2 linked regions of the Siphonobacter curvatus genome follow. The protein of the gene in region 1 interacts with the protein of each later gene in a pairwise test. Links are inferred from orthologs where the notes say so. Each region holds a gene or a part of one and is shown on either strand. Other genes may lie near its edges.

Region 1 (5,221 bases):
AAGCGAACGGTGGATCGTTGCGATGGCTTCCTGCTCATCCGCAGGACCATACATGTGTCCTTCTTCAAAGCCCGTCATGCCCATACAGCCCAGGCCGATTACTGGGACAACCAAACCCTGGCTGCCCAATGCGATTTGTTTTATTTCCATGATGCAAAGGTCGGGAGGCGTAATTACACGCCTGTATGCAAACCCCTGAAGCTTGTAAGCAAAACAAGGAAGGATTATAAATTCAGTTTCACGTACGGGATCGAGGTTGTGAATATGTCTGTAGATGGTATTTCAATTGCCAGAGATCAACTTAGTGTAGACGTGGATGTGACCAATCCGTAACCACCAAGTAAAAGCCATTGACTATCAGTAGGGTAATCAATGGCTTTTATTTGGGGACAAAAGATGTCTTCTAAAACTACAATACTTTACTTATTTCAATTCACTGGCTTTAATCTCCTTGGTCCACTTCAGCTCGCCCCGGGTGTTGTACGCTTTTACGGTTAATACCCGTTCGTTTTTGGCACCGGAAAGCGACATGACCGCAAAATTGCGTTCGGTCAGTACGGTTTCAGGTAAGAGGGTTGGAGATACCGCTTCTTCTTTGGTTTGACGGGCAGGGCCTGAGGTGAAGGGCGAAATGGTGAAATCATAGAAAGGATACGCGTTGAATCGCTGGAGTTTGTGCACGGCCGTATGGTGACGGTCGCCCGAAAGGAATACCACGCCCGGAATTTTCTGTTCCGCAATCCGTTTCAGCAGTTCTTCCCGCTCTTCCGCGTATACCGAGTAGTTTTCAAACTGAGCCGCTGGATTAATCACCTGACCACCGCAGACCACAAATTTAAACGTGGCCTGGCTAAATTTCAGAGCGTCAATCAGCCAGTCAAGCTGCTTCTTGCCCAGGTAGTCTTTATTAGAACCTTCCAGTTCGTTAGGGGCTCGCCACCAGCGGTCATCCAGCATGAAAAACTGACAATCGCCCCACTGGAAGGTGCCCGTAATGCCTTCTTTGTCAAAGGCATAGTTTGGGTTGCCCCAGAATTGCTTGAAGATGTCGAGGGCATCCCTCTTCATCCAGAAACTACGGTCCGAATCATTAGGGCCGTAATCATGATCGTCCCAAATGGCGTAGTGGTGCGTACGGGCCAGCAGGGATTGCAGTTGTGGGAACGAACGGCCGTGCGTCATACGGCGGAGCATCCCCGTACGCGTACTCCAGTCCACCTCCCGGTAGTAATTGTTGTCACCACCCCAAACCATAAAGTCGGGACGCAGACTGTCAATTTTCGTAAAGATCTCGTATTGCTGACCGTAAGGCGTACCGGGGCGGTCGTACTCGGGTTCGCTGAAATAGGCACAACTACCGAAGGCAAAGCTAAACGCGGGTGGATCAGTACGGAATTGCCACAATTGTTGCGTCTGAAACTGAAGCGGATAGGGGCGGACTACTTTTTTTCCATCCACCCAAACTTCATACTCATACTTCTTACCAGGCTCTACCTGGTCCGCGTATAAATGAGCAATGTACGCGTTGGTTTTTTCCGTATTGACCTCATCGGTAGATCGTTTGTTGGAGGGATTGCCCACTTCCCAGTACTGAATTTTAACTTTAGCCGCTTTCTTAGTCTGAGCCCATACCATGACTTCCATGTAGTCGGAATAGCCCAGCATGGGACCGCTTTGTAACTGAGCCTGAGTGGTCAGAAGTGTACAGGTGAATAGAAGAAAAAGCCAGAAACGTATCGTTTTCTGCATGTGTTGATGATTAAGAAATAGTTAATAATGGCTCGTTGCCTTGCAGATTGCAAATTTAGGGGGTAACGTTTAAAGATGAGAGCCGCTGCAGTTTGTAGTTTGCGAAGGTAAAGTCGGTAAAGATAGCGGGACGGGTTGTCCGTAGTATTCACTACGGACTTTTTAAGTTGGTGGGCTGTGCCTACCGGGCTGGATGTTCCCCGCATTGCCTACGGGGCTAATCACACCCTTCGGAGTTGACTCTTGCGTTTTTGTTTTATAAATCATCTGCAGCTAAGGGGACGGGGTCTGTAACAGGATTGAGGTTCGGCTACTTGGCCTTTGTCAGGACGTTTGAAGAGCAAGTGTAACGCAGGAAAGGCCCGGCGACACCCGCCAAACTAATCCCATAAACTACGCATTCCTCTTTGGCAAACCCGTCACTTTCTGCCAACTTGCAGCTTTATTTTTTCTTACATTCCCATGCAACTCCGAGAAGGTTCTTATTTCATACAAAATCAGAAAGTTACTGATCTGGCCGAGCGTTTCGGTACACCCCTGTACGTATACGACGGCGAAAAAATTATTCAGCAAATTCAAAGCATTCATCAGGCTTTTGCAGGGATTGATCTGAAAATTAAATACGCCTGTAAAGCCCTGACTTCGCTTGCGGTACTTAAACTCATGCGTAAGCACGGCGTGGATCTTGATGTGGTTTCTCCGCAGGAGTTACAGATTGGTCTCCGGGCTGGCTACGCAGGAAATCAGATGAACTTTACGCCCAGCGGCGTGAGCTTCGACGAAATAGAATTTGCCGTTGAACAGGGAGCGTTTGTAAACCTGGATAACCTCGATGTACTGGAAAAATTTGGTCAAAAATACGGTTCGTCCAAACCCTGTATGATTCGGGTGAAGCCTAACGTAGCGGCGGGAGGAAATGCAAAAATCATGACGGCCCACGAAGGGTCTAAATTCGGTATCGATATTCGGCAAAAGGCGGAAATTCTGGCTCTGGTTGAAAAGTACGATCTAAAAATCGTGGGCTTGCACCAGCATACGGGCTCTGATGTAAAAGAAGCTTCTGCTTTTATCGAAGCCGCCAGTCGTGTATTCGAGTTTGCCTACGATTTCCCCGACTTGCAGTGCATTGACCTCGGCGGTGGGTTTAAAGTGGCCTATAAAGAAGGCGACTACACAACAGATATGGAGAAATTCGGAGCGGAGCTTTCAGGATTTTTCCGGGAATTCTGTGAAAAATACGGTCGTAATTTACAGTTATGGTTCGAACCTGGCAAGTACCTCGTTAGTGAATGTGGCTATCTGCTGGTATCGGCCAATGTGGTGAAAGAAGCTCCGGGCCGTACGTTTGTCGGCGTGAATTCCGGGCTGAATCACCTGATCCGTCCGATGATGTACGATGCCTACCATCATATTGTGAATGCCTCCAATCCGGATGACTCGGAACAGGATGTGTATGACGTGGTGGGATACATCTGCGAAACGGATAACTTCGCTTTAGGCCGTACCCTCAACAAAGTCAAAGCCAACGATATTCTCGCCATACTCAACGCCGGAGCCTACGGTTTCGCCATGAGTAGCCAATACAACAGTCGCCTGCGTCCGGCGGAGGTACTGGTATTGAATGGTGAAGCACATTTAATTCGTCAGCGGGAAACGCTGGAAGACGTCTTACGCAATCAGGTTGAGATTGATGTGTAGCAGGCAAAGTTTGAGGTAGTTTCAAGTTTGAAAGAGGATAAAGTGGGATGTTGCAGTACAAATCGTTATATTAATCTCCGACTGACTCGGAATGAGTATAAAGAGAATTTGTTAGTAAGACCGTTAAACGCTATACTGGCAAGGGAATTTACTCCTTTGCCAGTTTTCTATTTAGGCTATGTCGTTTCAATCAACTATACTCATTCATCCGGGACTCGGAAATTCCGGCGAAGGTCACTGGCAAACGCTCTGGCAGGAGCAATACAACCTTGAACGCATTCAACAGCGGGACTGGGAAACGCCCATCCGTACCGACTGGGTACAAACGCTGGATGAAGCCGTACTTCGGGCGGGTGTATCGAATGTGATTTTGGTAGGTCATAGCTTGGCCTGCGTGACAATTGCCTACTGGGCGGAACACTATCAGCGTCCGATCAAAGCCGCCCTGCTGGTTGCTCCGAGTGATACCGAAGCGGCTTCGTACCCCTCCGGCACGACCGGATTTTCACCCATGCCTACGGTAAAGCTGCCTTTCCCTTCCATCGTTGTTCGCAGTACCAATGATCCGTATATGACGATGGAACGGGCTCAAGACATGGGAGAAGCATGGGGGAGTGAGCTAATCACCATTCCCAATGCCGGACATATCAACGTAGCTTCGGGATACGGTTCCTGGCCGGCGGGGCTCGAACTTCTCCAGCAACTGGATCACCTGTAGGTTTGATTTCATAACGTTTTCCCCCATTCAAACGATGCTTTTTCGTTGTATTCTGGTTTTCTTTTTAGGCCTGGGCAGTCTGCATGCCCAGCAAAAGTTTGCGGACTTAGGTGATTTGAAACTTGAAAATGGGTTGACGATTCAGAATTGTACCATTGGCTACCGAACCTTTGGAAAACTCAATCCGCAGCGTTCCAATGTCATCTTGGTGCCTACCTGGTTTGGAGGCACCTCCCAGCAAAAGGCTAACATTGCTAATGCCGGGAACATGGCCGACAGTACTCATTTTTTCGTCATTGTGGTCGATGCCCTTGGGAATGGGGTCTCTACTTCACCCTCGAATTCTAAAACGCAACCTAACGAAAAATTTCCCCTCTTTACGATCCGCGATATGGTGAAGAGTCAATACGAATTGGTAACGAAGCATCTGAAACTGAATCACCTGTATGCGGTGATGGGTGTATCGATGGGAGGAATGCAATCCTTTCAGTGGGCCGTGAGTTATCCCAGCTTTATGGATCGGGTCGTTCCGATTGTCGGCACACCCCGTCAATCCGCGTATGATGTTTTGTTCTGGAACATCGAACTACGGACACTCGAAAGAGGAAATTATACCACCGAAGCTTTGAAAACAACGGGCCTCATTCACGAACTGAATCTGTTTACGCCCGAATACACACAGAAGAAAAGATCCGCACCGGAGGCCACGGCTTACCTCAATCAGGTAGAAAAGGATTTAAGTACGAAGAATCCGTATGATTGGGCGAGTCAGATTCGGGCCATGCTCAAGCAGGACGTAATGCCGGGAAAAACATTGCAAGAGGCCGCGAAGCAGGTGAAAGCAAAGCTATTGATTGTGGTGGCTACGCAGGATCACATGGTTAATCCGGCGGCAGCAAGCGAATTTTCAGGGTACCTAAAAGCTCCATTGGTTGAATTAACGAGCAACTGCGGTCACTTGGCAACTTCCTGCGAATCAGAGAAAGTGACGAGTTTTGTACGGGCGTTTTATGGGTTGTGATGGTTGATGGGATAAATTTGGTAAAGATAGTGGGG
Region 2 (5,138 bases), 1.4 Mb from region 1 along the record:
AATCGAAGGAGGCAGCTTAAAAATGTAGACCAGCACGGGTACCGTCAGAATCGAACCGCCACCGCCTAACAAACTGAGTAATAAGCCAATGAGTACAGCTAAACCAAAACCTATAATCTCCATACTACATGCGGCATTCGCAGTTCTCAATGCAGGCAATCAGCTTGAGTACGTCCCGTTCTTTTAACGAATAATAGCGATTCTGTCCTTCCTGCTCGGCCCGTAAAATGCCTTTCAACTTCATATTGATTAAGTGGTGCGAAAGCAACGACTGCTCACATTCCAGCACACGGGCCAGCTCGTTTACACTCATCCGTTCCTGGGTGCCGAGTAAATCGATAATGGCGAGTCGGGTCGGGTGAGCGACAGTCTTTAGAATGAATGCCGCTTTTTCGAGTTTCTCCTTACTCTGATTTTTTTCAGTGATCGTCATACGAAGTCTTGAATGATCGATCAAATATATGAACATATTTTCATATAATCCTATAAATTCTACTTCTCCGGCGTGATTTTCCGGGTATCCGCGTATTTTTATCCCTTCAATTCTTAACCAAGTTCGTATGCTCATCGCTGCCATCGTTGTGTATCTACTCCTAAATCTGGGGGTTGGCCTCTGGGCGTCGCGACGGGTGAAGAATACGGAAGACTTTGTGTTGGCCGGACGAAAACTCAATTTTGCCCTGGCTTCGATGGTGACGTTTGCCACCTGGTTCGGGTCGGAAACGATGATGGGAGCACCGGGACGTTTTGTACGGGAAGGCTTTCTGGGCGTGATCGAAGATCCGTTTGGAGCGGGCTTGTGTCTGGTGTTAGTCGGACTATTTTACGCCCGGATCTTTTACCGCTGGAACATCATTACCTTCTGCGATTTTTTCGGGCTACGGTACGGAAAGTCCGCCGAACTACTCTCGGCTTTATTGATTGTTCCCTCCTATTTCGGCTGGATTGCCGCCCAGCTGGTTTCCATGAGTATCATCGGACAAACCGTTTTTGACGTACCCATGTCCACGGGTATCTGGGCCGGAGCGGGCCTTGTCATGGTATATACGCTGACAGGTGGGATGTGGTCGGTATCCATTACTGATTTTCTGCATAATATCATCCTGATCGCCGGACTGGTCATTCTGCTGGTCATTTTATGGATGGAAACTGATAGCGTGAGTACCCTATTCGCCCGGCAACCCGATGGGTTCTTTCGCGTTATTCCGCACCGCTTTTCCTGGCACGAATCCACCGAGTACGTCATTGCCTGGATTACAATTGGTTTGGGGTCAATTCCCCAGCAGGATGTATTTCAGCGGGTGATGGCAGCAAAAGATGCCAATACGGCCGTAAAATCCGCCGTCACAGCCGGGTTTCTATACTGGACGGTGGCGTTTTTTCCACTGCTCATTGCGTTGATGGCTGTACGACTCCATCCCGAACTGTTGCAGGGTGATCCGCAGTTGATTCTTCCCAACATGGTACTCCAGCACGCTCCGCTGGCCGTTCAGATTCTGTTTTTTGGAGCTTTGATTTCGGCCCTGCTTAGTACCACGTCGGGGGCAATTCTGGCCCCGGCGGCGGTGGTAGGTGAAAACCTGATTCGTCCTTTTTTTCCAAAGCTAACCGATCAGCAACTTCTACTATCCATTCGGCTTTCCGTACTGGGCGTCACCGCGGCGGCAGTTTGGATGGCCCTGGAACAACAGGATGTATTTGAGCTGGTCAGCGAATCTTCGGCCTTTAGTCTGGTATCGCTGTTTATTCCCATGACGGCGGGACTATACTGGAAACGGGCTTCACTCGCAGGTTGTCTACTCTCCATGAGTCTGGGGCTGCTTAGCTGGATGCTGGCTGCGTACCTAAATACAGTTACGAACCCGATTGTGTACGGATTACTGGCCAGTGGCGTAGGGATGTGGGGCGGATCGCTGGTGTTTCGGCAGCGGGGGAAAGTAACGGATTCCGTGGGTTAAACGGGAACACTGTTTCATGGTTACGGCTTACACATCCGAAAGAATCCTGGAGTAAAACCCCAGGCTAGTGAAATTGAACCCCGTTGGGGTTCGTACGTCGCTAGTCCGGATTCATAATTCGACCAGCGTAATCATCTTCAAACAAAATGGCCCGAAAGTGTTAGAACCTTCGGGCTATAATTGATACAATTAATCGGTTAATCCACAATCATCTTAAATCCTTCTCCGTGGAGATTGATGAGTTGAATCCGTTCGTCGGACCGCAAGTACTTCCGGATTTTAGTCAGATACACGTCCATGCTGCGGGCGTTGAAGTAGCTGTCGTCCCCCCAGATGGCTTTCAGAATGTAACTACGGCTGAGTGGCTGGCCCAGGTGCTGACAGAAAATTTTCAGTAGCTCGGCTTCGCGGCTGGTTAGTTTCTGCACATCGTCGCCGTGGGTGAGCGTTTGCCGTTCAGCATCGAACGTTAGAGTACCGATTTGAAAAAGGCGGTTTGACTTCTGTTCTTTTTGTTCATTTCGCTGACTCCGCCGCAGAATGGCCTCCATCCGGGCCACCAGTTCTTCCATATTGAAAGGCTTAGTCAGATAATCATCCCCACCGAGTCGGAAACCTTGCAGGGTATCTTCCTTCATGGCTTTGGCCGTCAGAAAAATAATGGGAATATCCGCATTGGCCTGACGAACTTCCTTGGCCAGCGTAAAGCCGTCTTTCTTGGGCATCATGACATCGAAAATGCACAGATCATACGACTGCTTCACAAACTGATTGAGGGCTTCATCGCCGTCGCGGGCCAGGTCGGCCGGGTATCCTTTCAAGGTTAAATATTCCTGTAATAACGTTCCTAAATTCGGATCGTCTTCGGCGAGTAAGATTTTCATTTCTGTTGCTCTTTACGTTCAATGCTAAAAATCGGAGCGTCGGTTAGACATACGGAAGGGTTATTTCAAAGGTACTCCCCTTGCCCGGCGTGCTGTCTACTTTGATGCTACCTTTATGTTCGTCGACAATTTTCTTTACGTAACTCAGGCCCAATCCGAAGCCCTTCACATCGTGCACGTTTCCGGTTGGAACCCGGTAAAATTGCTCGAAAATATGCCGTAAAGCCTCTTTGTTCATGCCAATGCCTTTGTCACTGACCGTGATCTTCAAGGCACCGGTGACGTTTTCGGTACGAATGCTGACATCCGTAGTTTCGCCTGAGTACTTGATGGCATTATCCAGCAAGTTAAAAATCAGGTTGGTTAAATGTACTTCATCCCCCGTAATGATCGAAGGATTGGCCTGTAAATGCGTCTCTAGGATACCGTTACGAGCTTCTACCTGCGGACTTAGGCTGTGGACAACGGTTTCGATCAGCTCGTGCATATCCGTTTGTTCACGGTTCATCTTCACCTCTCCCCGATCAAAACGGGCGGCCTGCAAGACTTTTTCTACCTGTGAGCCCAGCCGCTGGTTTTCATCCCGAATAATGCCTAAGTACCGTTTCAACATGGTCGGCGAAGCAGCTACGGCATCATCTTCCAGCATTTGAGTAGCTAGCGAAATGGTGGATACGGGTGTTTTAAACTCGTGGGTCATGTTGTTGATGAAGTCATTTTTCATGTCCGAAAGCTTTTTCTGTCGAACAATCGTACTCATGGCCACATAGAAACACACACCCATCACCAAAATCAGAATTACGGAACTAATCAGCGTCGTCCAGACCTGCTCGGCCAGATAACTTTGGCGTTCCGGGAAATAGACAAACAGCATATTGTCCGTCGCCAGTAAATCCGAAGGGAAGAGCTGCATACTGTACCCCGCCAGCAGACGATCTTCGCGGTACCCCGGCGAAGAGGTGAAGACAAAATCGTGTGGATTGTCATCCGAACGCAAACCATATTCAAATGGCAGATCGATGCCCCGTAACTGGAATTCATACTTCAGCAACGAGTCCAGTATAGTCATATCCACCCGTTGCGTCAGCGGACGATCATTCGTGAGCAAATCCAGGAATACCTCCCGCATCACTCTTGATTTCTGTTCGGCTTTCTCGTACTCCGTCAGCGGACGCGATTTACTACTATCTACCCGCCGCAGGGACCCTTTGGGTTCTTTGACCACCACGGTTCGAGGTTTCGTCTTCGCTGGTTTCGTCGCCGTATTTTTGTTTTTCGAACCCGTTACGCGACTCGACAGAAAACGACTGACCGAGTCTTTCCGAAGCTTGGCCGTTTCTACATCCCGGCGGAGGTTGCGAAACATGGTTTCATCGTACCGTTTCTCTAATTCTTCCCGTGAACGGTCGGCCGTATTGTTTGGACCATCATTGCGGTAATACTCACCGATATAATGCATTTCCGCTTCCGTCAGTTGACCACTCGGACGACCCAGTACATCGGACGGAGCCGTTACCCGACCGTAAAATTCCCATTGCTGCACAAGGGGCGTTTGGGAAGCATACTTGCGGGTAATGGTTGCCGGATCCGCAGTAGTGACGGGCTTGCTCGGCGAGAGCTGTTTTTTATTCTTTACAACTTGAGGCGTTTTTACGGTTTTCTGCGGGATCGCCAGATGCTGTAGCTGCTCCTTGCGGCGTTCGGCGGCCAACTGGCGATTGGTCAACACGGTTACCTCCACTTTTTCCAGTTTATGAACCACGGCATCCATGGCCTCGGTTACGGTCCCGTCAAACTGATCGGCCTTGGCATTCAGCGTTTCCCGAATCCCAAATACCTGAAATACCACCAGCCCAATAAGAGCCAGCGACATTAAAGCCACCAACCAACGGATTTTTTGTTGCGTCATTTTTACTTTTCGCGGGTCTCTCTACCTGTTTTATGCTGACTGTTTAACGAAGGTATGATCCAGATTCTTCCCCGGAAGATGCCAAAGTTATCAGTTTAAGCATTTTTAACAAGTCTCCGGCTCATTTGTCCCAACAAATCATGCCCGATCGTGCAACATTGCTTCCGCTTCAACTGTCCTTAGCTCACGAAACCAAACCAACTCGTTTATGCGTTTGCCATCCTTACTTGTTGCTGTGATCCTTGTATCCGCGGGCACGACTTTCGCTCAGGAAAAAAGTACTTCCAAGAAAGAAAAAGAAAAACTTCGGCTTCATTACGAACGGTCGAATGGGAATTACGGTCATCAGATTGACCGCACGTTTGACACCCAAGAACAACTCGATCG

What was found. The genes of interacting proteins can lie anywhere in the genome.
Region 2: the proteins of lysA (region 1) and C5O19_RS03050 interact in binary tests that used the Escherichia coli proteins (3 or more experiments, as listed by UniProt). The link is inferred for Siphonobacter curvatus from one-to-one orthologs.

The regions. Positions count from the first base shown.
Region 1 is NZ_PTRA01000001.1:2,107,070-2,112,290, forward strand. Bases 1,418-4,329 are described here. They hold lysA (diaminopimelate decarboxylase), read left to right. Parts: upstream 1,418-2,211; coding sequence 2,212-3,447; downstream 3,448-4,329. Other genes in these bases: C5O19_RS08710 (alkaline phosphatase D family protein), read right to left, coding at 1,418-1,749; C5O19_RS08720 (RBBP9/YdeN family alpha/beta hydrolase), read left to right, coding at 3,626-4,165; C5O19_RS08725 (alpha/beta hydrolase), read left to right, coding at 4,200-4,329. In the rest of the region: C5O19_RS08705 (aldo/keto reductase), read right to left, coding at 1-150; more of C5O19_RS08710, read right to left, coding at 424-1,417; more of C5O19_RS08725, read left to right, coding at 4,330-5,186. UniProt on the Escherichia coli protein: Specifically catalyzes the decarboxylation of meso-diaminopimelate (meso-DAP) to L-lysine. Is not active against the DD- or LL-isomers of diaminopimelate.
Region 2 is NZ_PTRA01000001.1:748,491-753,628, reverse strand. What follows is about bases 1,000-3,828. They hold C5O19_RS03050 (response regulator transcription factor), read right to left. Parts: upstream 2,843-3,828; coding sequence 2,156-2,842; downstream 1,000-2,155. Other genes in these bases: C5O19_RS03045 (sensor histidine kinase), read right to left, coding at 2,886-3,828; C5O19_RS03055 (sodium:solute symporter family protein), read left to right, coding at 1,000-1,958. In the rest of the region: C5O19_RS03065 (sulfite exporter TauE/SafE family protein), read right to left, coding at 1-123; C5O19_RS03060 (ArsR/SmtB family transcription factor), read right to left, coding at 125-433; more of C5O19_RS03055, read left to right, coding at 561-999; more of C5O19_RS03045, read right to left, coding at 3,829-4,751; C5O19_RS03040 (T9SS type A sorting domain-containing protein), read left to right, coding at 4,960-5,138. UniProt on the Escherichia coli protein: Response regulator member of the two-component regulatory system CpxA/CpxR which responds to envelope stress response by activating expression of downstream genes including cpxP, degP, dsbA and ppiA.